Regions from separate parts of the Neobacillus sp. Fa239 genome, predicted to be linked through region 1. Evidence: predicted binding sites of a transcription regulator. Region 1 holds the regulator's gene; each other region holds the start of a gene.
The links. Region 1 encodes LexA, which represses DNA repair genes until DNA is damaged. Its sites were predicted from a motif close to CGAACATATGTTCG; they were not measured.
Positions count from the first base shown of each region.

Region 2: a site for LexA is predicted at 3,850-3,863, ahead of recA (recombinase RecA). Genes of this name have one in related genera too.
Region 3: a site for LexA is predicted at 3,158-3,171, ahead of ACZ5XR_RS19380 (Y-family DNA polymerase). Genes of this name have one in related genera too.

Region 1 covers NZ_AP041611.1:1,580,558-1,591,556, reverse strand. Annotated here, with positions in the region: gene sirA (sporulation inhibitor of replication protein SirA) at 1-76, opposite strand, end outside; gene tkt (transketolase) at 549-2,555, opposite strand; gene ACZ5XR_RS07570 (DUF896 domain-containing protein) at 2,735-2,965, opposite strand; gene ACZ5XR_RS07565 (YneB family resolvase-like protein) at 3,046-3,693, opposite strand; gene yneA (cell division suppressor protein YneA) at 3,711-4,040, opposite strand; gene lexA (transcriptional repressor LexA) at 4,200-4,823, shown strand; gene ACZ5XR_RS07550 (hypothetical protein) at 5,548-6,015, opposite strand; gene glnA (type I glutamate--ammonia ligase) at 6,154-7,488, opposite strand; gene ACZ5XR_RS07540 (MerR family transcriptional regulator) at 7,519-7,893, opposite strand; gene ACZ5XR_RS07535 (methionine gamma-lyase family protein) at 8,136-9,407, opposite strand; gene hflX (GTPase HflX) at 9,421-10,719, opposite strand; gene ACZ5XR_RS07525 (trimeric intracellular cation channel family protein) at 10,872-10,999, shown strand, end outside.
Region 2 covers NZ_AP041611.1:1,477,837-1,488,835, forward strand. Annotated here, with positions in the region: gene ACZ5XR_RS07080 (DUF3388 domain-containing protein) at 1-383, shown strand, start outside; gene ACZ5XR_RS07085 (helix-turn-helix domain-containing protein) at 406-1,308, shown strand; gene pgsA (CDP-diacylglycerol--glycerol-3-phosphate 3-phosphatidyltransferase) at 1,364-1,942, shown strand; gene ACZ5XR_RS07095 (competence/damage-inducible protein A) at 1,953-3,197, shown strand; gene recA (recombinase RecA) at 3,969-5,009, shown strand; gene rny (ribonuclease Y) at 5,330-6,889, shown strand; gene ACZ5XR_RS07110 (TIGR00282 family metallophosphoesterase) at 6,988-7,785, shown strand; gene spoVS (stage V sporulation protein SpoVS) at 7,944-8,204, shown strand; gene ACZ5XR_RS07120 (2-oxoacid:acceptor oxidoreductase subunit alpha) at 8,670-10,406, shown strand; gene ACZ5XR_RS07125 (2-oxoacid:ferredoxin oxidoreductase subunit beta) at 10,407-10,999, shown strand, end outside.
Region 3 covers NZ_AP041611.1:3,931,946-3,942,944, forward strand. Annotated here, with positions in the region: gene ACZ5XR_RS19360 (alpha/beta hydrolase) at 1-702, shown strand, start outside; gene ACZ5XR_RS19365 (iron-sulfur cluster biosynthesis family protein) at 699-1,025, opposite strand; gene ACZ5XR_RS19370 (CDGSH iron-sulfur domain-containing protein) at 1,138-1,344, shown strand; gene ACZ5XR_RS19375 (YolD-like family protein) at 1,474-1,809, opposite strand; gene ACZ5XR_RS19380 (Y-family DNA polymerase) at 1,835-3,094, opposite strand; gene ACZ5XR_RS19385 (YqzH family protein) at 3,252-3,443, shown strand; gene ACZ5XR_RS19390 (SDR family NAD(P)-dependent oxidoreductase) at 3,804-4,601, opposite strand; gene ACZ5XR_RS19395 (MBL fold metallo-hydrolase) at 4,611-5,570, opposite strand; T-box leader at 5,766-5,985, shown strand; gene proC (pyrroline-5-carboxylate reductase) at 6,068-6,913, shown strand; gene ACZ5XR_RS19405 (glycosyltransferase family 2 protein) at 6,973-8,112, shown strand; gene namA (NADPH dehydrogenase NamA) at 8,188-9,207, shown strand; gene rnz (ribonuclease Z) at 9,245-10,168, opposite strand; gene zwf (glucose-6-phosphate dehydrogenase) at 10,381-10,999, shown strand, end outside.

The DNA.
Region 1 (10,999 bases):
GATAAAACATACGCTCTCTTCCGAAGTAATGTGCGGCAAATTCATCTTCTATTAAATATAGCTGATATTTTCTCACCACGATCTCTCCTTCGCTCGAACCCCTTTTATCTATTATATTGAAAGGCAAGTAAAACTTTTGTCTTTTCGCGACAAAAACTTTCACTACTTTTGTCGATTTGCTCGTTATTAAGGTTGACGGTAATTTTATATAGCGATTTCAATTTTTCCACATTCACCTTCCTGTCAATTTGATTCTATTTTAAGACAAAATTATCGGTTTTTTCTTACTTTTAGAATAAATTCATTAATTTATTTGCGAATTGAACGTTTATATTTGCGAATCTGCCTAATTTATTTGCGAATCCAAAAATCTTATGTAAGCTCCAATTTATCGGTGAATTATTGCTGTTTATCAGCGAATCTAACTCATTTATCGGCGAATGACGGTAGTTTTTCGGCGAATCAGAGCATATAATCGGCGAACCTAAATTTAGCCTCCCAGAAAAAAAAGAGAACAGCCAAGGGCTATTCTCTCTTTGTTATAGGATTTATTTTTGTAAAAGAGCTTTTACACGGTCTACGACGTTCTTAACTGTAAAGCCGTACTCTTCCATAATTTTTTCACCTGGCGCAGAGGCACCGAACTGATCGATGGCCAAGACATCCCCTTCGTCACCGGTATATTTGTGCCAGCCGAAGGAGGAACCAACTTCAATTCCAAGACGTTTCTTAACTCCAGCAGGAAGAACGGATTGTTTATACTCTTTTGATTGTGCTTCAAAGCGATCCCATGAAGGCATGCTGACAACGGAAACATCGATACCTTCCGCTGACAAGGCTTTTTGCGCTTCCACTGCAAGGCTAACCTCAGAACCAGTTGCAAGCAATAAGGCGTCTGGTGTTTGTTTTTCTGCAGGAGAAACAACATAAGCACCCTTCGATACACCTTCATAAGCATGTTCATCAGTTCCCTTAAGTGTTGGCAGGTCTTGACGCGTTAACACAAGGGCTGTTGGCTTGTTTTTGGACTCTACAGCAAGCTTCCAGGCTGCTGCTGTCTCGTTTCCATCAGCAGGACGGATGATCGATAAACCTGGCATTGCTCTTAATGCTGCAAGCTGCTCAATCGGTTCGTGAGTTGGTCCATCCTCTCCAACGGCAATACTATCATGGGTAAATACATAGGTTACAGGAAGTCCCATTAAGGCAGCCAGACGAATTGCAGGTCTTAGATAGTCAGAAAACACAAAGAATGTTCCACCAAATGCGGTTACTCCGCCGTGTAGGGTAATCCCGTTCAAGGCAGCTCCCATGGCGAATTCACGAACACCGAACCAGAAATTGCGGCCTTCATATGAACCAGGCATATAGTCCTGCGTCCCTTTAATAAGCGTTTTGTTGGATCCGGCAAGGTCAGCAGATCCTCCGACAAAGGTAGGTAAATTCTTTGCAATTGCATTTAACACTTCTGCGGAAGAAGCACGGCTAGCCAAGCTTTTCCCTTCACTATAGACTGGAATATCTTTATCCCAGCCTGATGGAAGTTCTTTGTTCAAGGCTAGTTCAAGCTGGTTTGCAAGCTCAGGAAATTCCTTTTTATATTGAGCAAACAGGTCATTCCATTCTCTTTCTTTTTTCTCGCCATTTTCAACAATCAGCTTTTGGAAGTTTTCATATACTTCTTTAGGTACATGGAAATCTTCCTCGAAAGTCCAGTTATAAGCTGCTTTTGTCAATTTTAATTCTTCTTTGCCGAGTGGAGCCCCATGAACACCGGAAGTTCCAGCCCGGTTTGGTGAACCATAGCCGATAACCGTTCTAACTTCAATCATCGTTGGATGTTCTAGGTCATTTCGTGCTTCTTCAATCGCTTTGGCAATTTCTTCAAGATTATTGCCGTCTTCTACGCGGAGATATTGCCAGCCGTAAGACTCGAAACGGCCTTTGACACTTTCTGAGAATGATTTATTTAAATCACCATCAAGGGAAATATCATTTGAATCATATAAAACCACTAGGCGGCCTAATTTCAAATGCCCTGCTAAAGAAGCTGCTTCAGCAGAAACACCTTCCATCAAATCTCCATCACCACAAATACTATATGTATAATGGTTCACAATTTCAAAATTATCTTTGTTATAAACACTAGCTGTATGACGTTCTGCCATTGCCATCCCCACCGCCATGGCGATTCCTTGTCCAAGCGGTCCAGTGGTTGCTTCAACACCTTCTGTATGGCCATATTCAGGGTGACCTGGTGTTTTGCTTCCCCATTGACGGAATTGTTTCAAATCATCCATGGTCACATTATAACCAGCTAAGTGAAGCATGCTGTATAATAACGCAGAGCCATGCCCAGCGGATAGAACAAATCGGTCACGGTTAAACCAGTGCGGGTTTTTAGGGTTTTGGTTCATAAAGCGAGTCCATAGTGTATAAGTCATTGGGGCAGCACCCATTGGCATGCCTGGGTGGCCAGAGTTTGCCTTCTCAATCGCATCAATAGCTAGAGTACGAATGGAAGTTACAGATAATTGATCAATAGTATCAAACATAAATGACATCCTCTCCTGATTACTAGGATTTAAATACAACAACAATAATATTATAATTATGCAGGGATTTATTCAACAAATAGCCCCTACATAGCGAACAAATCTCATATTGTTTCTTATTTTGACACAGAGTCGGATTGTATATGTAAAAAAGGAATACAAAAATTTGTATTCCTACATTAATGAAGTGTATTTTTTTTCCTTGCTTTAATTTTTTCTGGTGTCACATCATTGCCTTCGGGGTCAATGATTTTTGTATTTGTTAACGTATCTAGCATAGCAGAACGGAATGTTGCCAAATACTCACTTCTTAATTTGGACTGTTCTTTAGCTTCTAGCTCCGTTAATCCAGTAGCTTTTGATTTTCTTGCCAGCTCATTAATTCTAGCCATCTTTTCTTTAGAAAGCATTTAAGAACCTTCCTTTCAAATAAAATCCTTTCAAAGAGTAAATTTTACTAAAAAAAAGAGGTTCTGACAAGGTTAAAGACTTAGTCTTTAATTGACTGTATATACTCCTGGTATCTTCTATGAACAGTGGCTTTGGAGATGTTGTATCCAAAGCCCCTTAAAACAGCCGCAATTTCAGAGAAGGTTAATTTGTTTTTTCTAAGCCGAATAATTTCCTCTATTGGGGCATCGATTTTTTCTCTGCCTGCATGCTCGCCCAGATTCTTGAGGTTTTTCTCCGGTTGATATCCCTGCGCAACGGCTCGTTTCATACCACGCTTAATTTTAATATTATGTAATTTCCTTTGGTATTCTTCGACCATCCCAACAATCTTTAATACCATAGAATCAGACTCGGAAAGCTGCAATTCTCCATTATGAGATATACTAAAAAGCTTTATTCCTTCCTTTAAAATACAATGTAATAAAGCTATTTTTGCGTTTCCTCTTCCAAGTCTGGTTTCATCTTGGATCAACACGGCATGCGCTTGTTTCTCTTTCACCAGATCCAATAATTGAAGGATTCCATCTCTTTCTAGTTCGTATCCACTTGCTTGTTCTTTAATAATGGAAATGACATCAAATTGATGGAGGTTTGCCAATTGAAGCAGCTCTTCTTCTTGACGCATTAATGACGTTTCTTGGGTTTCTTTCGTTGTACTTACCCGGCAATAAATAATGGCTTTCATTATTATTAACTCACTTTCTATTCTGCTGCGGCACTTGCATATTCCATATTAGAATCTGCATTTGCATGTTTACTTACAGGGATTACAATCTCTTCCCCTGGATAAATATTATCATCATCCAGCTGATTGTGCAGCTTAACCCAGCTGACAAACTCCTCATGGGTAAGGGAATGCTGACCAGAAAACTGATCAGAAATTTTCCAAAGTGAATCTCCTGTTGAAACGGTAATCTTTATGTATTTATCATTTGTGTTTGCATTCAAATGGATGGAAAACATGATTGCTAAAGAGCAGCTTAATAGAATAAGAGTGATAGCATAAGAATATTTTTTCCATAACGTTTTCATAACTCGCACCTCTTAATAGAATATATGTTCGTCTTCTTGGTTTTTATTATAAACCGAACATTCGTTTGCTGTCAACAAAATGTTCGAACTTATGTTTGTATAAAATTGGCGAACATGCTATAATTAAGGCAACATTTACTAGGGCGAGGTGTACATACTATGGCAAAAATATCAAAAAGGCAGCAGGATATCCTTGATTTTATCAAAGGCGAGGTTAAGAAAAAGGGATACCCGCCATCCGTTCGAGAAATTGGCGAGGCAGTCGGCTTAGCCTCCAGTTCAACAGTCCATGGTCATTTAGCTAGATTGGAAAGTAAAGGTCTGATTAGACGGGATCCTACTAAACCAAGAGCGATTGAAATATTAGAAATGGATGAAAGTACACATATTCCAAGAAACAATGTTGTTAATGTTCCGGTTGTCGGAAAAGTTACAGCTGGTATTCCGATTACGGCCATTGAAAATGTGGAGGAATATTTCCCTCTTCCTGAAAGACTGGCACCTTCAGATGAGCATGTTTTTATGCTTGAAATTATGGGGGAAAGTATGATAGAAGCCGGCATACTGGATGGGGATTACGTCATTGTCAAGCAGCAAAGTACCGCTAATAATGGTGACATTGTTGTCGCCATGACCGAAGAAGACGAAGCAACCTGTAAGCGATTCTTTAAAGAGAAAGATTACATTCGCCTGCAGCCAGAAAATTCAACAATGGAGCCAATTATTTTACGAAACGTTTCTATTTTAGGGAAAGTAATTGGAGTATACCGTCATATTCATTAGAAAAATGGCTTGGAGTTTTTGCTCCAAGCCATTTTTTTGTTGGACAATTTACTGAATGCTTTTGCGAATATAGGGAATTCCCTAATATTAATTTCCATTTTTTACAAAAATTTGTTTTATTTGACTTAATATGTTGTATTTGTCCACAATAGTCATAGGTGATCCTAATTGATTCTTTTAATTCTATTCCTGTTTTTTTCCTAATTTTCTTTATGCCTAAGAGAATTCCCTTTGTTCATTTTATATCCTATTGGGTTTTTACACTAACAATCGATTATTGTGCTCTTCTTCTGCAGATTCATTTATATTTTTCGAATGATCGTGATAAGTATGAAATATTTGATTTCCTTTTATACTATTTTCTCTATCCATGCTCCATGTATTTATTTATTTTAGGATTGGCAACTTGGCAGTTCCTTAGGAAACATTGGTTTTACTATGTTTGTTGTGCTGCGATAGTCACAACTGTTTTAGAGAAAATAGCACATTTTATGAAAGTAGCTACTTACATTCATTGGTCTATATGGTTATCACTAATTGCTTATATCATTTTATATAGTATGAATGTGGGCATGTACTATTTTGTAGGTAATCACTCTAAGCTTTTCCGAAAACTTAAAAAGACGAATGAGTTTTATAAACCTAACTAAAGGCGACAAAAGTGAGATAGAAAAAACAAAAAGTGTCACCTATAAAAGCTATTGGCGACACCTCTAAAATCATTTCATGACAACTGCTTTACCTCAATCCAACGAATCCACTTAAAATAACCCAATAAAATGAGTAACAGGATTGGATCTAAAATTGCTGAGTAACCTAAATTCCACCAGCCAAAATGAAAGTAACCCCATGGTTCGGGAAGTAAAGCTACTGCCTCATAAATTAATATTCCAATTAAAAAAATGATGAAGAAGGTTACTTGTTTTATTTTAGCTTTTTCAAACGGGAAAAAATTTAAAAATATTATATTAACTGGAGGAACAAGCATAATATTTGTCGGCAATTCTCTCCAGTCTGCTTTTTTTGTAAAATACCAGTAACCATGATGTTCCATATCTACATAAAAATCAAAATTCATTTGAAAGGCTACCGTAAACATCCAAATATGAACAATTTGGTTTAGGGATAGTCTTTTATTTGTAGAAAAAGCGATAAGATTTGTAATAATAATAGCAATAATAAGTCCAATCATTCAAACACTCCTCTTCCACATATTTTCCATTTTATTGAAAAAGGATACCATGAATACGAAAGTTGCATATTCATGAACAGAATTAGCAAAATAAAAATAAAAAAAGCCCGACGCATAGTGCGCCGAGGCTTTCGTTTTTTAATACATGCTCATATATTGATCGCGTTCCCATTGGTGAACGACTGTTCTGAACATATCCCATTCGATTTCTTTCGCTTCTACGAAGTGCTCGAAGATGTGCTCTCCAAGACCGGAAACAATCACTTCGTCCGTTTTTAATTGATCTAGTGCTGCAGCCAATGTTGCTGGAAGATCGATGATTCCCTCTTCAATTCTTTCCTCTTTGCTCATCACATAGATGTTACGATCTACAGCAGCTGGAGGAGTTAAGTTGTTTTTAATTCCATCTAAACCTGCTTTTAATAGTACAGCCATGGCAAGATATGGGTTTGCAGCCGGGTCAACAGATCTTACCTCAACACGTGTGCTCATGCCGCGTGAAGCAGGAATACGAATTAATGGTGAACGGTTTCTTGCAGACCATGCCACATAACAAGGTGCTTCGTAACCAGGTACTAAACGCTTATATGAGTTAACTGTTGGGTTCGTTACCGCTGTAAAGCTTGGAGCATGCTTTAAGATGCCGGCAATGAACTGACGAGCCGTATCACTTAATTCAAGGTCGCCGCTTGGCTCATAGAATGCATTTTTGCCGTCTTTGAATAAAGAAAGGTTACAGTGCATTCCAGATCCGTTTACACCGAATAATGGTTTTGGCATAAAGGTAGCGTGTAAGCCGTGCTTACGAGCAATTGTTTTTACAACCAACTTGAATGTTTGAATTTGGTCACATGCAGTAATGGCATCCGCATATTTAAAATCAATCTCGTGTTGTCCTGGTGCTACTTCGTGGTGAGATGCTTCGATTTCAAAGCCCATTTCTTCTAATTCAAGAACGATATCACGACGGCAGTTTTCGCCAAGGTCAGTAGGCGCTAAGTCGAAGTAGCCGCCTTGGTCGTTAAGCTCTAAAGTTGGCTCACCTTTTTGATCTAATTTAAATAAGAAGAATTCAGGTTCTGGTCCTAAGTTGAAGTTAGTGAATCCTAAGTCTTTCATTTCTTGTAACACACGTCTTAGGTTGTTACGAGGATCCCCTTCAAATGGTTTTCCTTCTGGTGTATAAATATCACAGATTAGACGTGCAACCTTTCCTTTTTCAGCTGTCCAAGGGAAAACTACCCATGTATTAAGATCTGGGTAAAGCTGCATATCGGACTCTTCAATGCGTACAAAACCTTCGATAGAAGAACCGTCAAACATCATTTTATTGTCTAACGCCTTTTCTAATTGGCTTACTGGAATTTCTACGTTTTTAATGGTGCCGAGAATGTCGGTGAATTGTAAACGGATGAATTTAACGTTTTCCTCTTTTGCCAATCGTTGAATATCTTCTCTTGAGTACTTAGACATGGTATTACCCCCTGCTTTTTAATTAATTAATTAATGGAAAAATCGTGACATGTCTCCTTGGCGTAATGTCGACCGATTTAGTCTACCCGAATGCAATAATTCATTTCTTAGAAGGGTTCTTAGTTGTTCATCTGTTACTTCGCGTTTGGCTTTTTCAGTCGGTGGCGGTGTCATATTTAACTGCTGCTCTTTAATAAAGAACAACTGCTTGATTCCCGCCATGTTAACGCCTTGGTCAATTAAATCTTTAATTTCTAGCAGCCTATCAATATCGTTTAAGCTAAATAGGCGCCGGTTCCCGTCTGTTCTTGCTGGAGAAATCAATTGGTGTTCTTCATAATAACGGATTTGTCTGGCAGTTAGTTCAGTAAGCTGCATGACAGTTCCGATCGGGAACAGCGGCATGGAACGGCGAATTTCCTTTCCAGTCACCAAATTTCTCCTCCTTCTTGCTGATTTATATTGTTATTATATTTCGTGTTAGAAAAGATGTCAATCATATGTTAGGTTTTCTAACATGATTTTTTATATAATTTTATTTCCTGCTAATAGCTCATCCATCTTTTGTAAAAATGTACAAAACTCCAAAACCGGATTCAAAACCTCAAAAAAAGAGGACAATTTATTTTGCCCTCTATATAACAAATTTATTTTAACTTAATTAACCCCTTTTCAAGCAACCGATCCAGTGCCAGACAAATAGCCATTTTGACATGGCCGTAGGTTAATCCCCCTTGGACATAGGCTACATAAGGAGGTCTAATCGGTCCATCTGCGGTCAGTTCGATGCTTGCCCCTTGTATGAAGGTGCCTGCTGCCATAATGACATCATCCTCATAGCCTGGCATATAGGCAGGATACGCAGTGACATGCGAATTGATTGGGGAAGCAAATTGAATGGCCTGACAAAAAGCGACCATTTTGTCGCGGTCATCAAATTGGACCGACTGAATAAGGTCTGTCCTCATGGAATCCCATTTAGGCGAAGAATTCATCCCTAGTTTTTCAAGGGTCGCTGCGGTGAAAACCGCCCCTTTTAATGCCTGACCAACCACATGCGGGGCTAGAAAAAAGCCTTGGTACATCTCCTGCAGGCTGTAAAGCGAGGCACCTGCCTCCGCCCCGATTCCAGGAGAAGTCATCCGGTAGGAACAGGCTTCGACCCAGCGTTTTTTCCCGACAATATAGCCGCCTGTTTTGACGATGCCGCCGCCCGGATTTTTGATCAGTGAGCCTGCCATTAAATCGGCACCGACATGACAAGGTTCCAGCTCCTCGACAAATTCGCCGTAGCAATTATCCACAAAGACAACCACATCGTCTTTAATTTCCTTAACAAATGAAATCATTTCTTTGATTTCAGCAACAGTGAAAGATGGTCTTGTCGCATACCCTTTCGAACGCTGGATGCCAATCATTTTTGTATTGGGCTTGATTTTGCTGGAAACGGTATCCCAATCAATCGTTCCCTCTTCAGCGAGTGAAACATGATCATATGAAATGCCGAACTCTTTCAAGGAACCGACCCCGTTCCCGCGGATTCCGACGATTTCTTCCAGGGTATCATAAGGTTTTCCGGTGATATACAAGAGTTCGTCTCCCGGACGAAGGACGCCGAACAGCGCGATGGATATCGCATGAGTCCCGGAAATAATTTGCGGACGAACAAGTCCTGCCTCTCCGCCGAAAACATCCGCATAGACTAGTTCCAATGTATCACGGCCAATATCATCATAGCCGTAACCTGTTGTTGGGATAAAATGCGAATCACTAACTTTATGTTTTTGAAAGCTCTGCCATACGCGAAACTGATTTACTTCGGCTCTTTCCTCAATCTTCTTATGAACCTCGGCAATTTGTTTTTCTACTTCTGCCACAATCGGCTGAAGCTTTTCCCCATTCTTCAACTGTTGAAACATGATGTACTCCAATCTAAACTTTGAATTTTTGTAATTGTCCTGTTATTTGATGGTCTTCTAGTGAAAATCCCCGGCATTGATAGTGTCCGCTCTCTTCATTAAAGGTTAATTCCCTTAATACCGTTTCATTTTTCAATAAGGAAAGCAGTTTTCCTTCTGTTGATGGAACTTCCACTTGGTATGGCGCCATCATCTCGATCACGACGGATTCCATTTTTCTTTTTAAGGCATCGCGGTCTTCTTTGTCAAATGCACTAATAAAGATGGAAGGAGTGTCTGCAGTAGGAACAAAGTCTGGGTGCACCAGATCCCTTTTATTATAGACGGTTAGTTGCGGAATATCTTTTACCTCCAAGTCTTCAAGCAGTTTATGGACCGTTTTTTCATGGTGAAAATAATCAGGATTTGACATATCGACCACATGCAAAAGCAAATCCGCTTCCTTCACCTCTTCCAATGTCGAGCGGAAAGCCGCAATCAGGGCGGTCGGTAAATCCTGAATGAATCCGACGGTATCGGTAATCAACGCTAAAAAACCGCTTGGTAAAATTAATTTCCGTGTCATCGGGTCAAGTGTGGCAAACAATTGGTTTTCCTCGTAGGATTCGGCTTCTGACAGCCTGTTGAACAGCGTTGATTTTCCGGCGTTGGTATAGCCAACGATGGCCACTTGAAAGGTTTTATTTTTCTTTCTTCTTTCCCGGTAACGCTCACGGTGCTGGACAATGACCTTGAGCTGAGCTTTAATATCGTCAATCCTGCGGCGAATGTGGCGGCGGTCTGTTTCCAATTTTGTTTCCCCGGGTCCTCTTGTCCCGATTCCGGCTCCAAGCCTTGATAAGGCAATTCCTTGCCCGGCAAGGCGCGGCAATATGTACTGCAGTTGGGCCAGTTCAACCTGAAGCTTTCCTTCCTTTGACCTGGCTCTTTGGGCAAAAATATCTAAAATAAGCTGAGTCCGGTCAATAATCCTTGCGTCAATTTCCTGTGCAAGATTTCGCTTTTGACTTGGGGAAAGCTCATCATTAAAAATCACGATATCAGCTTCAAGCTCTTCGGATAATGCTTTCAGTTCTTCCACTTTGCCTTTGCCTAAATAGGTGGCTGGATGAATTCGCTCCCGTTTTTGAACAACAGAAATCAGCACCTCAGCCTTAGCCGTTTCTGTCAACGAAGCTAATTCTTCCATTGAATAGGTAAAGCGCAGTTCATCTTCTTCAGGAGTTTGGCAGCCGACAAGGATCGCTTTTTCTATCGTGTCTTTTTGTTCCAATGGACCATCTTCCTTTCCATAAACTTCTTGTTCCATCATATCAAAAATTCTCTGGATACTCTAATTTTCCATCGTTCACAATTATTCAAAATTTGTGTTGTATTTTTATCCAACCGTGATACAATCAAAATTGTTTATATGAATATACTATTAACGTTCTATATAGTAGAAATAAGGAGAAATGGGTTAGCATGACGTGGGAAGTACTAAGTATGATTGGAACCATTGCCTTCGCCGCTAGTGGTGCGATTGTCGCAATGGAGGAAGAATATGATATTTTGGGTGTTTTTATTTTAGGGATCGTCACAGCCTTCGGCGG
Region 2 (10,999 bases), 100 kb from region 1:
TGGGAAAAACGGAATCTGTCGTAGCGGCAAGCGTGTGTGCCAGTAAAAGATGGCTGTTTGTTTCTTCCACTCTTTTAAAACAAACGATTCGAAATCAATTAATTGAAGATGAATACAATGAAAATAACTTGTTTATTTTAGATGGAATCGTTTCGACCAAACGGGCAAACGAGCGCCATTGGCAGCTTGTCCGTGAGATTATGCGTTTACCTGCCGTTAAGGTCGTGGAACATCCTGATATATTTGTTCAAAATTCCGAGTACACTCTTGAAGATTTTGATTATATTATCGAGCTTCGGAATGACCCAGATGAAGAGATTACATATGAAGTGGTTGAAAATAATTTACTCTCCGGTTCGGATTTTGGAGATTTTAATTTTTAATAAATTTGGAAGGTGTTAAAAGTTGACTGAATTAGGTAATCGACTAAAGGAAGCCCGATTAGCCAAAAATTTAAGTTTGGATGATTTGCAAACCATCACAAAAATTCAAAAACGTTACTTAATTGGTATTGAAGAAGGCAATTATTCCAGCATGCCCGGAAATTTCTATGTTCGTGCCTTCATTAAGCAATATGCAGAAGCATTGCATATGAATCCTGACGAGCTTTTTGAAGAATATAAAAATGAAATTCCCGCTGCGCATAATGAGGATCTTTCAAATCAATTATCAAGAGTGAAAACTCGTAAAACGATTTCCGAGAGTAACTCTAAGGTTTTTGATATTCTGCCCAAAATCTTAATTGGTGTTTTTGTCATTGGTGTGGCCGGGTTACTCTACTATTTTTTAATTAACCATCCCGGCAACACTTCAAATGAATCTTTCAACAAAGTAAACGATCAAGCGAAGATAGAAAGAGCGAAAAATCTTGTACAACCAAAAAGCGAAAATGCTAACAAAGCGTCAACCGGAAATAATACGAATGCCGCTGGTAACCAAACTGGTTCGACGACGCCTGCAAAACCTGCACCACAACAGGAATTAAAAGTGGTTCAAAGCGCCGGCCGCAATTCAACCTTCCAATTGAAAAATGCAAATAAATTTGTGGTTAAATTGGTTTCAAATGGTCAAACATGGGTAAATATTAGGAATGGTAAAGGGTATTCCTTCTTCCAGGGAATGCTTACTAAAGGCAGTACCGACAGTAAAACAGTCGATTTATCAAAAGAAAGTCAGGCTGTGCTTGTTGTCGGCAATGCGCTGGATACAGATATTTATGTGAATGACCAGAAGCTTGCGTACTCTGTTGCACCGGATAAAGTGGTTCGTCAGAACATTACGATCCAATATGTTCCGAAGAACAAATAGTCATCTGTCCGATGGCTATTTTTCACTTTGTTGAAATAGATTTGGAGGTTTTACGATGAATATACCAAATAAGATAACGGTTTCGAGAATATTATTGATTCCGTTATTCTTGATTATAATGCTTGTCCCTTTTAAATGGGGAACGATGCATTTGCTTGGAACAGACTTGCCGGTCACCCATTTTGTCGGGGCATTAATATTTATTTTTGCATCTGCTACCGATTGGGTGGATGGTTATTATGCAAGAAAATATAACTTGGTTACGAATATGGGGAAATTTCTTGATCCGCTGGCCGATAAGCTTCTTGTTTCGGCAGCCTTAATCGTTTTAGTAGAATTGGGATACGCTTCCTCTTGGATTGTCATTGTAATTATCAGCCGGGAATTTGCCGTGACAGGGCTTAGGCTCCTTTTAGCAGGGGAAGGTGAAGTGGTCGCTGCCAATATGCTGGGAAAAATTAAAACATGGACACAAATTGTTGCCATTGCCGCTCTACTTTTACATAATTTCATTTTTGAGATGATTTCTTTTCCATTTGCACAGATTGCTTTATGGGTTGCCTTGATTTTCACGATTTGGTCCGGATGGGATTATTTTGCTAAAAATAGTCATATTCTGAGAAACTCAAAATAGGGGTGTTAAGATGAATGCTGAGATTATTGCCGTTGGCTCAGAACTATTACTTGGTCAAATCGTCAATACTAACGCTAGGTTTTTGTCACAGCAGTTAGCCGGCATGGGGATTAATGTATTTTACCACACGGTCGTTGGTGATAATCCTGACCGTTTAGAGGCAGCTGTTTCGATTGCTGAAAGCCGATCCGAATTAATTATCTTTACCGGTGGCCTCGGTCCGACAAAAGATGATTTGACAAAAGAAACAATTGCAAGACATATTGGCAAAAAACTTGTTTTCGACCAAGCCGCATTAGATTCTATTGAGGTTTATTTCAAAAAAACGAACCGGCAAATGACAGAAAATAACCGGAAACAGGCACTCGTCTTCGAGGGTTCGGTTATATTGCCAAATGATCATGGAATGGCACCAGGGATGGTGGTGGAGAGCGACGGGCACATTTACATGCTTTTGCCTGGCCCTCCAAAAGAAATGGAGCCCATGTTCTTAGACTATGGTATTGGTGCGCTTTCCGCACAAGTCAAATCCAATGAGAAAATTGTTTCAAGGGTGCTAAGATTTTTCGGGATTGGCGAAGCCGCATTGGAAACGGAAATCCTTGATTTAATTGATGCACAAACGAACCCGACGATAGCCCCGCTGGCCTCTGATGGTGAGGTAACGTTAAGGCTGACCGCCAAGCACCAAGATGTTACGACAGCAAATTTTATGCTGGATGAAGTGGAAAATACGATTAGCCTGCGGGTGGGGCAGTATTTATATGGCTATGATCAAACTTCTCTAGTGAATGAATTGAGCAAAATTTTACACGAAAAGAAATGGACCGTTTCTGCTGCAGAAAGCCTGACAGGGGGAATGTTTCAGCAGGAGCTGTCAGCGATTCCCGGAGCGAGTGCTGTTTTAAAAGGCGGAGTGGTCTGCTATACGAATGAGGTAAAGCGCAACGTATTAAGTGTGAAAGAAGAAACGATTCAACAATATGGAGTCGTTAGTGAACAATGCGCCTTGGAGCTTGCAGAAAATGTCGCTGCGCTTACGGGGGCGGATATTGGGATTAGCTTTACAGGCGTAGCCGGCCCTGATAAGCAGGAAGGCAAGCCTGTCGGAACCGTTTATATTGGGATTGCTATTAAGGGGCGTCCGACCGTTGTTCGGGAGGTCATTCTTGCCGGTGCGCGGGAAGCCAACCGTGTCCGTGCTGTTAAATTGGGATGCTATTATTTGTTGAAAGAAACACAAAATGCTGTGTAGCGTTTTGTGTTTTTTTGTTGGAATGCGATTGCTGGCTGTTGCTACGAGCAAGGTGTATTTGTGTAACGGACAATGATGGTGCAGAGAATCTTGGAGTTGTCCGTAATCGTTGGTGTAATGGACAAAGCAGGTGCAGAGAATTTTGAAGTTGTCCGTAATCGGGGTTGTAACGGACAAAGCTGGTGCAACGAATCTTGGAGTTGTCCGTAATCGGGGTTGTAACGGACAAAGCAGGTGCAGAGAATCTTGGAGTTGTCCGTAATCGTGGGTGTAACGGACAATGTGGGTGCAGAGAATCTTGGAGTTGTCCGTAATCGTGGGTGTAACGGACAATGCAGGTGCAGAGAATCTTGGAGTTGTCCGTAATCGTGGGTGTAACGGACAATGCTGGCACAGAAACTCTTGGAAATGTCCACAATCGGTGGTCTTACGGACAAAACCGTTGAAATCAATCAAAATAGTGACCGTAAAACGTGGTCAATTAGAAAAGAACATAATAATTTTCAAATATCTCAAATCAAAATCTACTATTTCATTTTATATTTTCAGACAACTAACAAAAATAGGTAATTGGGCAGTCTAGCCCTACCAAAAATCCTCAAATATCAGTGGAATTCACCTAATTTCACATCTCAATTCAAACAAAAATAGTCGAATGGATGTTCGATTTTTTGCTCGACAAATATCCTAAAAGAGGTTATATTATTAATAGGTTTCAAAATGATAGATTGTCTGAACTTTTATTTATATATATTTGAGGAGGAACGATTAGTGAGTGATCGTAAAGCGGCCTTAGAAATGGCGTTAAAGCAAATAGAGAAACAATTCGGTAAAGGCTCCATTATGAAAATGGGAGAGCAAACAGAAACAAGAATATCTACTGTTCCTAGCGGCTCATTAGCACTTGATGTAGCTCTTGGTGTAGGTGGGTATCCTCGGGGAAGAATTATTGAAATCTATGGCCCTGAATCATCTGGTAAAACAACCGTAGCCTTACATGCTATCGCAGAAGTACAAGCAAAAGGCGGCCAAGCAGCGTTTATCGATGCCGAGCACGCACTTGACCCAACCTATGCACAAAAACTTGGTGTAAATATTGATGAGCTATTATTATCTCAGCCTGACACAGGCGAACAAGCCCTTGAAATTGCGGAAGCACTTGTCCGAAGCGGTGCAGTTGATATTCTCGTTATCGACTCTGTTGCAGCCTTAGTCCCTAAAGCAGAGATTGAAGGGGAAATGGGAGATTCACACGTAGGCTTGCAAGCCCGTTTAATGTCTCAAGCCCTTCGTAAATTATCTGGTGCAATTAATAAATCAAAAACAATCGCGGTCTTTATTAACCAAATTCGTGAAAAAGTTGGAGTCATGTTCGGGAACCCCGAGACGACACCAGGCGGCCGCGCCCTTAAATTCTATTCAACCGTCCGTCTAGAAGTCCGCCGTGCCGAAACCTTAAAACAAGGTAACGACATGGTCGGAAACAAAACGAAAATTAAAGTTGTAAAAAATAAAGTAGCACCTCCATTCCGTACGGCGGAAGTGGATATTATGTATGGTGAAGGTATATCTAAAGAAGGCGAAATCATTGATATGGGAGCAGAACTGGATATCGTTCAAAAGAGCGGGTCATGGTATTCCTATAATGAGGAAAGACTTGGTCAGGGCCGTGAAAATGCGAAACAGTTCTTGAAGGAAAACCCTAATATTCGCTTGGATATTCAACAAAAAATCCGCGCGCACTATGGTTTGGATGGAGAAAAAACCGTTACTGAAACAGAAGATGACGACCAATTTGAATTACTTGACTAAATCTAAGAATGAGCAAAGCCAAACCAGGTTTTGCTCTTTTTAATAAATTCGCATAATTATTCAACAAAATGTATTTTTATTCATCAAAAACCCAACGAAAAACCGTGTAGTATATAAAGAAATTCAAAATATTTCAAAAAGCTGTAAGGACATACCCTTGACAATAAATTTGCACACATTTACAATTAACATGTATATTTTACATTTTTGAAAATATTACATTGAAAAGCCTTAGTGCTTGCTGTATGTTGAGTCTAAACAATGTACATGCCGACACTTGAAAGAAGAAACAAAAGTTCATAGCAAGAGGAGGTGTAACGATGGGTCCACTTACAATCGCCTTCATTTTGCTTGGCCTTATCGTCGGTGCCGTTGTTGGCTATTTGGTTCACAAATCCATTGCTGATGCAAAAGTTGCAGGAGCAAAGAATGCTGCAGAGCAAATTCTTGAAGAAGCAAAGCGTGATGCTGATTCGTTAAAGAAAGAAGCATTGCTCGAGGCAAAGGATGAAATTCACAAGCTTCGTACTGAAGCAGAACGTGAGGTTCGTGAACGAAGAAATGAAATGCAAAAACAAGAAAATCGTTTACTGCAAAGAGAAGAGAATTTAGACCGGAAGGATGATACGTTAAATAAGCGTGAAATTCTTTTAGAAAAGAAGGATGATTCTCTAAACCAAAGACAACAGCATATTGAAGAGATGGAAAGCAAAGTGGAAGTGTTAGTACGAACACAACAAACTGAACTAGAACGAATTTCGAGCTTAACGCGTGAGGAAGCGAAATCGATTATTATAGATCGAGTTGAGCAGGAGCTGACTGTTGATACAGCCATCATGATCAAAGAAAGCGAAACCCGCGCAAAAGAGGAAGCTGACAAAAAGGCGAAAGAAATTCTCTCGCTGGCAATCCAGCGTTGCGCTGCTGACCATGTTGCGGAAACGACTGTCTCTGTCGTCAACCTTCCAAACGATGAAATGAAGGGCCGTATTATTGGCCGTGAAGGACGAAATATCCGTACACTCGAAACATTAACTGGAATTGATTTAATTATCGATGATACGCCGGAAGCTGTTATTTTATCTGGATTTGATCCAATTCGTCGTGAAACTGCTCGACTCGCCCTTGAGAAATTAGTTCAGGATGGACGAATCCATCCGGCACGAATCGAGGAAATGGTTGAGAAATCTCGTCGTGAAGTAGATGAATACATCCGCGAAGTCGGTGAACAAACGACATTTGAAGTCGGTGTTCATGGACTGCATCCTGATTTAATCAAAATCCTTGGTCGTCTAAAATTCCGTACGAGCTACGGGCAGAATGTTCTTAAACATTCAATGGAAGTTGCACAGCTTTCAGGTTTACTGGCAGCTGAGCTTGGCGAGGATGAAACATTAGCTAGACGTGCAGGTTTACTCCACGATATCGGTAAAGCAATTGACCATGAAGTAGAAGGAAGCCATGTTGAGATTGGGGTAGAGCTTGCTACAAAGTACAAGGAACACCCTGTTGTCATTAACAGTATTGCTTCACATCATGGCGATACGGAACCAACATCTGTCATCGCTGTCCTAGTGGCTGCAGCTGATGCCTTATCCGCTGCAAGACCTGGTGCACGCAGTGAGACTCTAGAAAATTATATTCGTCGTCTTGAAAAGCTTGAAGAAATTTCTGAGTCCTATGAAGGTGTAGAAAAGTCATTTGCTATTCAGGCTGGTCGTGAAGTTAGGATAATTGTTAGACCGGATACGATAGATGATCTAGCTGCACATCGCTTGGCACGGGATATCCGAAAGCGGATTGAAGAAGAGCTTGATTATCCTGGACATATAAAAGTAACAGTTATCCGTGAAACACGGGCTGTGGAATACGCAAAATAAGGCGGTGCGAATGCACCGCTTTATTTTTTGAAACGATTAAATAATCAGCTGTTGTGATACAATTTAAATAGTTAGGTCAAAAGCAGAAAGGGAAAAACATGAATTTATTATTTATTGGAGATGTTGTGGGTTCACCCGGGCGTGACATGGTGAAGGAATACCTTCCGAAACTAAAAGAAAAATACCGGCCGAATTTCACCATTATTAATGGGGAAAATGCAGCCGCTGGTAAAGGAATTACAGAGAAAATATACCGTGAATTTTTGGGCTATGGCGCTCAGGCCATTACACTTGGAAATCACTCATGGGATAATAAGGAAATTTTTGAATTTATAGATAAGGCGAAAAATATGGTGCGGCCGGCGAATTTTCCGGAAGGCACTCCTGGTAAAGGGTTGGCCTTTTTTAAGGTAAATGAATTTGAAGTTGCAGTAATCAATTTACAGGGCAGGACCTTCATGGCGTCAATTGATTGTCCATTTCGTAAGGCAGATGAATTAATTGAAATTGCGCGTGCGCGGACACCCATTATTTTTGTTGATTTCCACGCAGAGGTTACGAGTGAGAAGCAAGCAATGGGATGGTATTTAGACGGAAGAGTTTCAGCAGTGGTAGGAACGCATACGCATGTACAAACTGCGGATAACCGTATTTTGCCGGGAGGAACAGGCTATCTCACGGATGTGGGCATGACTGGACCTTACGATGGCATTCTTGGGGTGGAAAAAGAAGCCGTCCTAAAGAGATTTCTGACAAGCCTTCCTGTGCGCTTTGAAGTGGCAAAAACCGGCCGTAATTTGCTGAGCGGAGTTTTGATTGAATTAGATAAAAAAACGGGTCTCTGCAAGAAAATAGAGCGGATTTTGATTAATGACGATCATCCATGGTACACATAATGAAAAACCTCCTTTTGGGAGGTTTTTTCTTTGCTTTTTTTGGTCAAGCCGGAATATGTCTTTTGTCCATTGAATATAGTAGCAGTGGAAACTTATATACCTGAATTGTTCATGAAATGCTCATGGGGGATCGGGATTATACAAGGGGGAAGCTAGGAATGGAAATATTAAAAGTTTCAGCAAAATCTAATCCTAATTCTGTAGCTGGTGCGCTTGCCGGAGTACTTCGTGAGAGAGGTGCAGCGGAAATACAGGCAATTGGTGCGGGTGCATTGAACCAAGCCGTAAAGGCAGTAGCGATTGCTCGAGGATTTGTAGCACCTAGCGGAGTGGATCTGATTTGTGTTCCGGCGTTTACCGACATTTTAATTGACGGTGAAGAACGTACAGCGATAAAACTAATTGTCGAACCACGATAGACATATTTTCATCCTATAGAATAAAGGGTGGAAGGCGTTCATTTCCTGCCTGCTTGTGTACCTAACAAGCAGGCATTTTTAATTGGCAAAACTTTCAACTTGATTTCTTCAAATATATTATTCTAATATACCTACAATTATAAACATGCTTTAAAGCGATAAAACCACAAGGATAAAGTGAAAACTGCATAACAACGCGATCTACAGCTGCTTAAGCTTTCTATCAATGCTTTAAAAATGAAGGGAATTTAAAGCAGTAAAAAAATATTCATATTTTAGACAATATTTTTCCCTAAAGACTTGCAATTTTATGTACATAGGTCTAGAATTGAAAGCGTTTAGTACATCTATGCAATATTCTTTTAGGTATTAAAGCTTGAAAGTCTAGTGATTTGCTAGGGAAAGTGCTACTCTTATAGTGAAATTTTTTACTTAACTTTTTACATATCCAAAGGGGTGTAAGACATGATCAATCAACTTTCATGGAAAGTTGGCGGACAACAAGGGGAAGGTATTGAAAGCACTGGGGAAATCTTTGCTATCGCATTGAATCGCCTGGGGTATTACTTGTATGGTTATCGTCACTTTTCGTCTCGTATTAAAGGCGGCCATACTAACAATAAAATCAGAGTCAGCACAACAGAAGTTCGTTCTATTTCTGATGACCTTGATATCCTTGTCGCATTTGACCAAGAAACTATTGATGTTAATTACAAAGAATTGCACAGTAAAGGTGTAATTCTGGCTGATTCCAAATTTAATCCAACAAGACCGGAAGATTCAGAAGCAGCATTGTATGCGGTTCCATTTACAGAAATTGCTACAGAATTAGGAACTTCCTTAATGAAGAACATGGTGGCAATCGGTGCTACTTCGGCTGTATTAGATTTAGATATTCATGTTTTCGAAGAAGTAGTTCGTGAAATTTTCGGCAAAAAAGGCGACCAGGTTGTTGCGAAAAACATGGATGCCATTAAAGCTGGATTTGATTACATGAAAGAAAAAATGGATGCCAGCGTTCCAACCATGCAGCTTGAAAAAGCCGATGGCAAAAAACGTATGTTTATGATTGGGAATGATGCGATTGCTCTGGGAGCACTTGCTGCAGGCTGCCGTTTTATGGCCGCGTATCCAATCACACCGGCATCAGATATTATGGAATACTTAATTAAGAAACTGCCTGCACTTGGCGGAACTGTTATCCAAACGGAAGATGAAATCGCTGCATGTACAATGACAATTGGTGCCAGCTATGGCGGCGTTCGTGCCATCACAGCTTCATCTGGGCCAGGATTATCATTAAAGATGGAAGCGATTGGTCTTGCTGGTATTACCGAAACTCCGCTTGTCATTGTAGATACACAGCGTGGCGGTCCATCAACAGGATTACCAACAAAACAGGAGCAATCCGATTTAATGGCCATGATTTATGGTACACACGGAGAAATTCCTAAAATTGTTATGGCTCCAAGTACTGTTGAAGAAGCTTTCTATGATACGGCAGAAGCCTTTAACCTTGCTGAAGAATATCAGTGCCCGGTTATTGTTCTATCCGATCTTCAATTATCATTGGGTAAACAAACTGTAGAACCACTTGATGTTTCTAAAGTAGAAATTAGACGCGGTAAGCTTGTGACTGAAGAGCTTCCAGAGATTGAAAACAAAGGCTACTTCAAACGTTATGAAGTAACTGAAGATGGTGTTTCACCACGTACAATCCCTGGTATGAAAAATGGTATTCACCACGTTACAGGTGTTGAGCACGCTGAAACTGGTAAACCATCTGAATCAGCATCAAATCGTATTGCCCAAATGGACAAACGTTTCCGTAAAGTTGAGAATATTCGTTTTAATACACCTGTATATAAAAATGCACCACACGAAGATGCAGACCTTCTAATTGTGGGCTTTAACTCTACTCGTGGTGCGATTGAAGAGGCAATGGTTCGTCTTGAAAATGACGAAATGAAAGTGAATCATGCACATGTTCGTTTAATTCATCCGTTCCCGACAGACGAATTATTACCACTTCTACGTACGGCTAAGAAAGTACTTGTCGTAGAAAACAACGCAACTGGTCAATTAGCCAATATTATGAAAATGAATGTTGGACACGCTGAAAAAATTACGAAGTTTGTAAAATATGATGGAAATCCATTTTTACCTCATGAAGTTTATTCAAAATGCAAGGAGTTGTTCTAAATGGCCACATTTAAAGATTTTCGAAATGATGTAAAACCGAACTGGTGCCCTGGCTGTGGCGACTTCTCTGTACAAGCGGCAATGCAACGTGCAGCAGCGAATGTAGGACTTGAACCTCAGAATTTAGCCGTAATTTCTGGGATTGGCTGTTCAGGACGTATTTCCGGTTATATTAATTCTTATGGCTTCCATGGTATTCATGGTCGTTCCCTACCGATTGCTCAAGGTGTTAAGATGGCCAATCGTGACCTAACTGTTATCGCTTCCGGTGGGGACGGTGATGGTTATGCAATTGGTATGGCTCATACGATCCATGCGATTCGTCGTAATGTTGATATTACTTATATTGTTATGGATAACCAAATTTATGGTCTAACAAAGGGTCAGACTTCCCCACGTTCAGCAGAAGGCTTTAAAACAAAGTCAACGCCAATGGGGTCCATTGAACAAACCATCTCTCCAATGGAAATGGCATTAACTGCCGGTGCTACTTTTGTTGCACAAAGCTTTTCAACTGATTTAAAAGACCTAACTGCATTAATTGAAGCAGGAATCAAACATAAAGGCTTCTCTTTAATTAACGTATTCAGCCC
Region 3 (10,999 bases), 2.4 Mb from region 1:
CATCAAACTAATCGCTATATTATTATTTCTCATGGCGTAACCGAAACAAAAGTCAATTCGGTTAAATACATGAATATCTTTCTGAAACGCGGTTTTAATGCCCTGATTTACGATCATCGGCGCCATGGAGAATCCGGTGGTAAAACAACGAGCTATGGTCATTATGAAAAGTTTGATTTAAAAGCAGTCGTCGACTGGCTTAAAAACGAAAAAGGACCGGATTTGCTGCTCGGAATTCATGGGGAATCAATGGGAGCTTCGACCATGCTACTGTATGCCGGGATGATCGAGGATGGAGCTGATTTTTACATTGCGGACTGTCCATTTTCTGATTTCAAGGCACAGCTTGCGTATCTGATCAAAAAGGATTTCAAGCTTTTCCCCGGCCTATTGATACCAATTGGCGACCTCATCTTACGTTTTCGCGATAAATATTCGATTCAGAACGTTTCACCCATTTCGGTGATTGAAAATATCAAACATCCGATTCTTTTTATTCACAGCCGTATGGATGATTATATTCCGCCAACGATGACACAGGAATTATTCGCGCATACAAAAGGCCCAAAAATGCTATATTTAGCTGAAAACGGACGTCACGCCCAATCATTTAACGAAAATCGTACCGATTATGAGCGGGTTATTGATGAGTTTTTGGAAAAATACGTTTCCGTATTAAAACAGACTATCCAATTGGATTAGTCTGTTTTCATGACGAGGCTCATATAACCGTTCAGGATTTGCTGCGGACTTTTTAGTTGAAAACAATTGGTTGCCGTTGAAAAATCGATTTTCATCTGCTCTTCAAAGAAAACTTCTTTTGACTTTTCGATATAAACCGGCTGGTCATTGGTTTCAATCTTGATGTCATCAGCCTCTAATTCAGCCGCAAACCACAATACTACTACACCATTTACTGCACAACCGCAGCCGTCTGTATCGTATTTTAATTTTAAATAGCCTTTATGGCCGTCAGTTCTTGCCTTTATTTTTTCAGCGGCGGCTGCTGTAATTTCTATCTTCATGTTTAAAGCCTCCTCTATTGTCATATGATGATTGTATCATATGTTTTTTGAAGCTTTTATTTTTCTGCTTAAAGCAGCTCTCAAAGTAAAAACATTTTAAGGAGTGTTAAGTATGACAAAAGTTCAAATTAAAGTAAATGATAACGGGTCACTGCGGATTACAGGTGATGTGGAATTAGTCGACGGAGAGGGCAATGTTTATACAACGAAGCCGTCCTTTTCACTTTGCCGCTGCGGTTTATCAAAAAATAAACCTTTTTGTGACGGCTCACATAAAGGGCATTTCGAATCCCAGGTACGGGTTCCTAAAGCTGATTAATCTCATATGAGGCTGTCCGCAAACATAAGGGTCTGACCCCGCAACGTCAATATATAGCTAAACTTATCTTAAAAGCTATCTATAGAGTGTTGTTCAAGGGGGTCAGACCCTTTTGCCTCTTTCTATTATCTATGAATCCGTCCGCCGAATGTCCACTATATCGCTAATCGAAATGCGGTGCATCTCTTCAAACCGGTCGACGATATGAAGCTTTTGTACCAGTTCATCCCAGTAGTGAATTTTTCCGATGACGATTTCGTAATTCCGATTCCGATAATGCGTAATGGTGACAAATTGGTCAAACTCGATGGCTTCAAACAGGATTTCATTCATTAACTCGAGCTGCTGTTCATCCATTTCTTTTCGGTCTTCAAAGCCGTCTTCCTTAACCCAGTCCCTAAGCAGTTTCACATGCTCAGGAAGCATCATCGACGTCCATTTGATTCTGCCGCGGTCACGAATCATATCCTCTCCTTCTTTCCCTTAAAAATTACTTCTTATGCCCGCCCACCAGTGTGGCCCGGTGCCTGGCGGTTCCTGCCGCCGTGTAGGAAACAGCACGCAATAGGGAAGCGGAACCGAAGCGTCTGCGGATGGAGTCCACTACATAGCCCAGATCTCGCTTCTTATAAGCACCCATGTCGAAAAGGTCAAGCTGCAGCTCACAGTCATCGACAATATTGCTGATCGCCAAGCTGATTTGCCTGACCGTCTTTCCGTTATAATGCTCATGAAATAATTCGAGGCAGACTCGGTAAAGCTCCATCGTCACATTCGTCGGCCGCGGAATGGATCGTGAGCGATGGAAACCACCGCCAAATTCGTCCTGGCTGTAGCCAATTCCGAGACTGATCGTCCTTCCCGCTTTAAGATGCGTTCTTGCTCTTCGTGCCACCTCCTCGCACATTTCCAAGATGACAAGCTTGATTTCCTTTTCCTCTTTATAATCCCTTAAAAGAATTTGGCTTTTTCCAAAGCTGATCTGCCCCTGAATAATCGGGGCTCCGGGCTCGGAGAGGTCAATTCCCCAGGCGTGATAGTAAAGCTGGTTACCCATAATGCCAAATTTCTTTTCTAGTGCTTCTAAATCATATCGAGCCAGCTGGCCAACCGTAAAAATACCCATCCCGTTTAACGTCTTTTCAACCCGCCGGCCGATCCCCCACATTTCTCTCAGCGGAGATACGGTCCACAGCTTTGCCGGGATATCTTCATATGTCCATTCGGCTATTCCCTTTTTTTTCGCATCCAGGTCAAGACAAAGCTTCGCCATTAACATATTCGGGCCAATCCCCACCGCACATGGCAGCTGAAATTCCCGCTCAATATCATTCTTTATTTTTTGGGCAATCGTATGGGCGTCACCCCACAGATGGATGGCACCATCCACTTTGATGAAGCTTTCATCGACGCTATACGTATGGATTGCTTCCTTGGGTACGTAACGGTTAAAAACCTTGGAAATTTCTGTAGAAATGCGCAAATAGGTGGCCATCTTCGGTTCAACCACTTGAATGCGCGGATCATTGGGAAGCTCAAACAACCGCGATCCTGTCTTAATTCCAAATTCTTTTTTCATGCGCGGCGAAGCGGCAAGCACAACGCTTCCCTGCCGCTCTTGGCTTCCGGCTACAACGATATAGCAATCCAGGGGATCGAGGCCGAGCATGACAGCTGAACAGCTGGCATAGAAGCTTTTCATGTCGACACATAAAATTTTATTTTGCGGTGCTAGGCTGTAATCGACCATAAGATTTCCTCCAAACACAAATTACGAACATTTGTTCTTTTGTATTATACTCATTATATTAAGCGAATATGCGTTCGTGTTCAATGGAAATTTATTGACATTTTTAATTGTGGAAATAGCGCGAAAAAACGCTATAATAAGCATGAGGTGCACTGACATGGAGAAAAAATTGATTGTGAAAATGATTAAGAATTGTTTCAAACAGTATTATGAACCTGATTCCATGCTGTTAAGCGAACAGGATTTGGAGGAATTAACCAAGCGGATTTTACAGACGAAGGCAGAGGAGCCGGCAGCAGATTTGTATGAAGTCATCAATGATCTGGTATATGAATTTTTAACAGGATGATTCCGCAAAAAAAGTCCGTGTGGGTCCGCTCTTATCGGTTTAGAGGCATGTTAAGCATCGGGTTTGATAAATAAGTGGAGAAACTTCTCTTAATTTGGAAATAGCACTGAAAATAGCTTAAATAGACGGAGAGATTCCGCCTATTGACTCGAAAAACATGAAAATGGGGGATTTTTCTTTGCATAACCGGAAATCCTCCCCTTAATTCCCTCGAAAAGAGCTCCATTCTGAATTTAACCGAAAAATCTCCGCTTATTTTAAATATCACCGGTTACTCATTAAAGGATAAGACTACTTATGTTTCTAAGCATTTTTTGTAAGATAAATTGTCTATCAAATTGAGGGTGCCCTAAGGGGCTTTCATTTCCTATTCAACACCCGTTTGCCTATCCGCTCAAACAGCCTTGGAAAAAGCACATAGACAATGCTACCCATATTCATCCAGCGCGGCAGGTTGATTTCTCTTGTTTTCGTTAGCATGCTGTGAACGACCTTCTCGGCAACATATTCCGGCTGCAGCATAAATCGTTGCACATTTTTTACATAATTGCCGGTTTCATCGGCAATGTTAAAAAAATTTGTGGCAATCGGACCGGGATTGACGGAGGTTACATGGATATTATAGTCAGCGACTTCCATCCTTAGTGAATTCGTATACCCTAGAACGGCATGCTTGGTAGCGGAATAGACGCTTGATTTTGGTGTAGCTATTTTTCCGGCCTGGGAGGCAATATTGATGATATGCCCCCGGCGCCTCTCACGCATTTTCGGTAAGCACATGCTTGTACAAGCCATGAGCCCGACAACATTCACCTCAAACATCCCTTTGATTTCAGAAATCGATGCTTCATGTGCTTCACGAAAAACCCCGAAGCCAGCATTGTTCACAAGGATATCAATCTCTCCAACTTCCTCAAAAATCCGTTCAAAAACTTCTCTCACTTGATCCGTATCCGAAACATCGAGCTGATAAACATTTACCTGTACCCTATTCTTCTGCTGAAGCATGGTTTGCAGCTGCTGCAGCTTTTCAATATTTCTTGCCAGCAAAACGAGATTGGCTCCGCTTGCCGCACATAGCTTGGCAATTTCCGCCCCAATTCCTCCAGAAGCGCCGGTTACAACAATATTTTTGCCTTTTATTTGATCACGACCCATTCAAACACCTCATCTAGCCTGAAAAAGCATCGGCACTAAATCCCTATTAGTAATTTCACCGATAGATGATAAATAATCAAGCTGTCCAACCGTTTCCGAAATGGTCAGCAGCAATTCGCGTTTATATACAGACGGAAAAAGTCTTTTACAGATGTCAAAAACGCTTAGCTGCTCGTCCTTCAGCCAGTTAAGGACAGTCATTGCCCGCTCATGCTGATGAGTAAGCCTTTTTTCAATTAACTCTGGTAATTGATACACTTCTTCTCCATGCCCTGTGTACACAAATGAAATAGGATAAGCCAATAGTTTTTTTATGGATTCATTTTGCTGTAGCTGCGGCTTCGGCCTTTCTTTTTCACCAGGGACCGGCGGTTCTAACAATGGATTGGGTGAAATATGGGCAAGTATGAGATCCCCCCCAATTGCTACACCATCTTTTTCGCGCAATAACACAATGTGGCTCTGAGCATGCCCCGGCGTCTCAATAACCTGCCATCCATGAAGTCCTGGAGGATTCATTCCTTCAACAAGATGGCCGGAAAGTGACCGATCACAGGAATATTTCAACGTTTTTCTTAAATTGGCCAGTGATGGCTTGTATTCCTCTGGTAAGCCAAATTGGTAAAACAGCGCTGTAAAAAATTCTTCCTGCAGCTGCAAAAAAGATTCCGTTGGATGAATCCAGCGTTCATTGAACGGGTGACCGTAAACCTCTAATGTATCGGCAAAAAAATCAAGCATGCCAACATGGTCAGGGTGATGGTGTGTCAGGATGACCTGCTCAATATCATCAGGTTTCAAGTGTAAATCAGCCAGTTGAATTTTCAACGAATTCCAGCATTCTTTTGTTTTTACTCCTGCATCAACAAGTGTTAACCGCTCGCCTTTGATCAAATAGGCATTGACATCTCCTACGGCAAACGGAGTGGGTAACGTAATCTTCGCAATTCCATCTTTCCATTCTGTCATTATATAATCTCCTTAACGTTATAGTTAAATAAAGAATAGGACACAGTCATTAATATTTAAAAATAAGTTTACCGATTTTTTCATAAAATGTCATTATTTCTGCATAACTTTTTAGAAAAAATAAAAAATTCCGTGAAATTAATTCTTGACAGACATGCTGTTTTTCTTGCATAATCACTATTAAAATTTAATTCATTATACGCGATGACTAAGACCAGTAAATGAGAAATGGCGATAGAGAGTGAAGCTCTAAAGGCTGAAAGGCTTCACCGCCCTCTTGATCATTGAACCTACCTTATGAGCATTTAGGAAAACCTAACGTGATCCCGCGTTATCGGGAGTCGAGTGAACCCTTTTTATGTTTAATTGGGTAAATGAAGGTGGTACCGCGGAAGATAGACCTTTCGTCCTTTTTGGATGAAGGGTCTTTTTGTTTTTATTAGATAAAGTCACTGGGAGCTGGACAAATTTCAATTTGAAAAATGGGAGGAATATTCATGAAGAAAATCGCCATTGTTGGAGCGGGTTCTATGGCAGAGGCATTTATTTCGGGAATTCTTGAAAATGGTTTAATTGATCAAAAACATGTTTGGGTAACAAACAGTAAAAACGAAGAAAGGCTCATCAAGCTTGGCGAACGGTTTGGGGTCAATCACACGTATAATCAGCAGGACCTTTTTAACGGTGCAGATATAGTCATTTTAGCGATGAAGCCTAAGGATGCTGCCAGTGCCATCCAAAACATCCGAGCCTATTTAACGGAGCAAATGCTGGTTGTTTCCGTATTAGCTGGAGTTTCCATGAATTCAATCGAACTGCTCGCCAAACAGCCGCTTGCTGTTGTAAGGGCCATGCCGAACACGTCCGCAACAGTTGGAAAATCCGCAACCGCAATCGCCGTCAATGAACGTGTCACTCCTCAGCAAATTGAAAAAGCGAAAGAGCTTTTTGGAACAGTCGGTTTAACGACTTTTGTTGAGGAAGAACAGCTTGATGCCGTAACAGGCCTTTCCGGAAGCGGCCCTGCCTATATTTATTATCTTATTGAAGCCATGGAAAATAGCGCTGTGGAAATAGGTTTAGATAAACAAGTGGCACAGGAGCTGATTGTTCAAACCTTGATTGGAGCAGCAGAAATGGTGAAAAAATCAATCAAGCCTCCTGTGCAGCTGCGAAAGGATGTAACAAGCCCAGGAGGAACGACGGAAGCAGGCATTCGTGTTCTCGAGGAAAATGGGGTGCAGCAAGCGCTCATTGCCTGTATAAAGGCTGCCACAGAACAATCAAAAAAGATGGGCAGCGCCCTATGTTCACAGCTTGAAGCAGCAGAACAAAGAGCTTAATTTGGTTGTTTACCTCCTAATCCGATAAACTAAAAGAAAAGGGCTGGGAAGTGTTAAACATGCTGACCGTTTTATTTATTATAGGCATCCTTGTGTGGCTGACTTTTCTCGTAGACGCACTCATCGGATTGCAAAAGATAGATTCGCTTGAAAATGAAAATGGACTTAGAGACGGTCCGCTATTATCCGTTATTGTTGCCGCCCGAAATGAAGAACAGCATGTTAAATCGAGCATCCAAAGTCAATTGCGGCAAAGTTATACAAATGTCGAATGGATTCTTGTTAATGACCGCTCGACTGATGAAACCGGAAAAATTATGAACGAATTAGCGAACGGTGATTCGAGGGTAAGAGTCATCCATATTCAGGATTTACCTGAAGGCTGGCTTGGGAAAAATCACGCATTATTTACGGGAGCGAACCATGCGAAGGGAAAATGGCTGTTGTTCACTGATGCGGATGTATTTTATCAACGGGAGGCCTTCGCAAAGGCATTACTTTATTTTGAGCGGAACCAGCTAGACCATTTAACCATTGCTCCCAATTTAAAGGCATCAGGATTTTGGCTGAAATCGTTTGTTGCCTTTTTCCTGTTCGGCTTTTCCTATTTTAAACGCCCCTGGCAGGCAAACAACCCTAAGTCAAAAATCGGGACCGGAATTGGTGCTTTTAACCTTGTTTCAAAAGAAGTGTATGTTATATTTGGAACTCACGAAAAGGTAAGAATGCGCCCTGACGATGATCTGCAGCTGGGAATGAAAATGAAACGCGAAGGTTTTCGGCAGAAAATCGCAACAGCTCTCAGCTTGGTTGAAGTAGAATGGTACGGCAGTTTAAAGGAAGCATTAGTAGGGCTTGAAAAAAATACATTTGCCGGACTAAATTATCGAATCAGCATGGTGTTTTTGGCGATTATCGGAATCTTTTTCACTCATTTTCTTCCTTTCCTGACCATTTTTTCAACCAACAAAACGATTGCCCTATTAAGTTTGGGGAATATTCTTACAAGCGGCATTCTATATATGATCATCATTAGAAGGATGACGAGATTCTCTCCTTTGTTGTTTCTTGTTTTTCCAATAACAGCCCTGCTGTTTATGTATTCCATTATCCGCGCAAGCCTTCTTACCTTTATACGGGGAGGGATTGTTTGGAGGGGAACCAAATATCGATTAAGTGAGCTGAGGGAAAAAGATTAAAGCTGGAATTTTTTATATTTGGCAGCCTTTTGTTATACTTTATATTGGTAGATATAGAAACAGGAGGGCTTTTCAATGTCAGCAAAATTATTTTCTCCCTATACCATAAAAGGGGTTACATTAAAAAATCGGATTGTCATGTCACCAATGTGCATGTATTCAAGTCATAACGAGGACGGCCGAGTAGAAAATTGGCACAGGACACACTATACGAGCAGAGCTGTTGGTCAGGTTGGCTTGATCATTGTTGAAGCAACTGCGGTAACGAAGCAAGGACGAATCTCCCCGCAGGATTTAGGGATTTGGAGTGATGATCATATTGAAGGATTCAAAGAGCTAAACGGTTTAATCAAAGAACATGGGGCTAAAGCAGGGATTCAACTTGCTCACGCAGGCAGAAAAGCAGTTTTGGAAGGAGAAATCATTGCGCCATCGGCCATTGCATTTAACGAAACAAGCAAAACGCCGAAGGAAATGACCGGACAAGAGATAGCTGAAACCGTCGAAGCCTTTAAAAAAGGTGCGGAACGCTCTGCAAAGGCTGGCTTTGATGTCATCGAAATTCATGGTGCCCACGGATACCTGGTAAATGAATTCCTATCACCGCTATCAAATAAAAGAACAGACGAATACGGCGGATCCGCAGAAAACCGCTATCGCTTCCTCCGGGAAATTATTGAAGCAGTTCAGACGGTTTGGAATGGTCCTTTATTCGTAAGGGTATCGGCACATGATTACCATGAAGAAGGATTGACACCTGAAGATTACGTCCTATTCAGCCAATGGATGAAAGAGCAGGGTGTTGATTTAATTGACGTCAGCTCAGGTGCCGTTGTACCTGCTCATATTCAGGTTTACCCAGGCTATCAGGTGAAATATGCTGAAACCATCAAAAACGAGGCAGGGATTGATACGGGGGCAGTAGGGTTAATTACCTCACCTATTCAGGCAGAAGAAATCCTGCAAAATGGCCGCGCAGATTTGGTATTCTTAGCAAGGGAGCTGCTGCGTGACCCTTATTGGCCGCGTACCGCTGCCAAAGCCCTAGGCGTTGCCATTGAGAGTCCAAAACAGTATGGTAGAGGCTGGTTATAATAAAGGAAAAGAGGTTGTCTCAGACAGCCTCTTTTCTTCATTTAAGCGGTATGGTTATTTCTTTAAAGTCTTCAGCAATGTCGGTATTCGTAAAAATTTCCTGAGCCTCTTTCACTAATTCCCGCCAATCATTTCGGTCATAACGGGAGCTAATATGAGTCAGACATAGATTCTTGCAGCCCGCAAGTTGGGCAATTTTTGCCGCCTGATGGGTCGTGGAATGGAAATAATCAAACGCAAGCTTTTCCTCCCCTTTGGAGAAGGTTGCTTCATGTATAAGAAGATCTGCTTTTTCTGCCAAAACAATAGCGTTTTCACAGTATCTCGTATCTCCAAGAATGGTCACCACTCGTCCCTTCACAGCCGGCCCAAGAAAATCAGCAGGGTCAATCGTTCTACCGTCTTCGAGCATTACAGCTTCCCCATTTTTGATTTTTCTAAAAATGGGACCCGGTTGAATTCCCGCTTCTATTAGTTTGTCTGCAAGCAGCGTTCCTGGCCTGTCTTTTTCAACAATTCTGTAGCCGTATGAAGAAATTCCATGATCTAAAAGCCCGGCTTCCACCAGGAACTGATCATCCTCAAAAATGACCCCTTCCTCGTTTTCAATGATGGTTATATTATATTTTAAATAAGTTTGACTTACAGAAAGACTGACATCAAGATATTCTTTAATTCCCCGAGGACCATAAACAGTGATCTCCGATTCGCCGCCCTGAAAGGACCGGCTGGATAGCAAACCGGGCAGACCATATATATGATCACCATGGAGATGGGTAATAAAAATTTTCTCAATTCGTCTTGGCTTTATCGAAGTATGTAAAATTTGATGCTGGGTTGCCTCACCGGCATCGAACAGCCAGACAGCCCCCCGCTCTTCTAGCAGCTTTAATGCAATTGACGTAACATTACGGAGCTTTGCCGGCATTCCGGCACCGGTCCCTAAAAAAAATATGTCCACAAACAGACTCCTCCCACCCATTCATTATTAGTATTAATATAACATACAAAAAACCCAATTACTCTTTTCTTTCTTTTGATACATGCCCTGCATAATATTTGCGAAATCTAAAAGAAACCGCTAAAATTTTATACTTGTGAAGAGTATGTCTACATAAAACGTAATCTATAAGAAAAGAGGTCTTTAATGTGAATACAACTTCATCATTAATTATGATATTTGGAGCTACTGGTGATTTAGCGAAACGGAAGTTGTTTCCTTCCCTTTACCGCTTATTTGAAAGAGGCAGATTGACAGAACAATTTGCAGTAATCGGTGTTGCAAGAAGATCCCTTTCAAATGATGAGTTTCAACAATCCGTAAAGGATTCTGTTTTATCAGCATTAGGAAAAGATAAAAATATCGACGAATTCGTTTCACATTTTTATTACCATTCACATGATGTGACCAACTCAAGCTCGTATGTTTCTCTTAAACAACTGGCTGACCAAATTGATGAACATTATAGCTTGGAAGGCAATCGAATTTTTTATCTTGCCATGGCACCTGAGTTTTTTGGTCCGATCGCCCTGCACTTAAAATCTGACGGTTTAACGAATGTAAAAGGATTTAAACGTCTTGTCATTGAAAAACCGTTTGGACACGATTTAGAGTCAGCGAAAGAATTAAATAAACAGATTAGAACGGCATTTTCCGAAAATGAAGTCTATCGTATCGATCATTACCTTGGAAAAGAAATGGTCCGGAATATTGAAGTCATCCGTTTTGCTAATGCCATCTTTGAGCCATTATGGAATAACCGCTATATCTCTAACATTCAAATCACTTCCA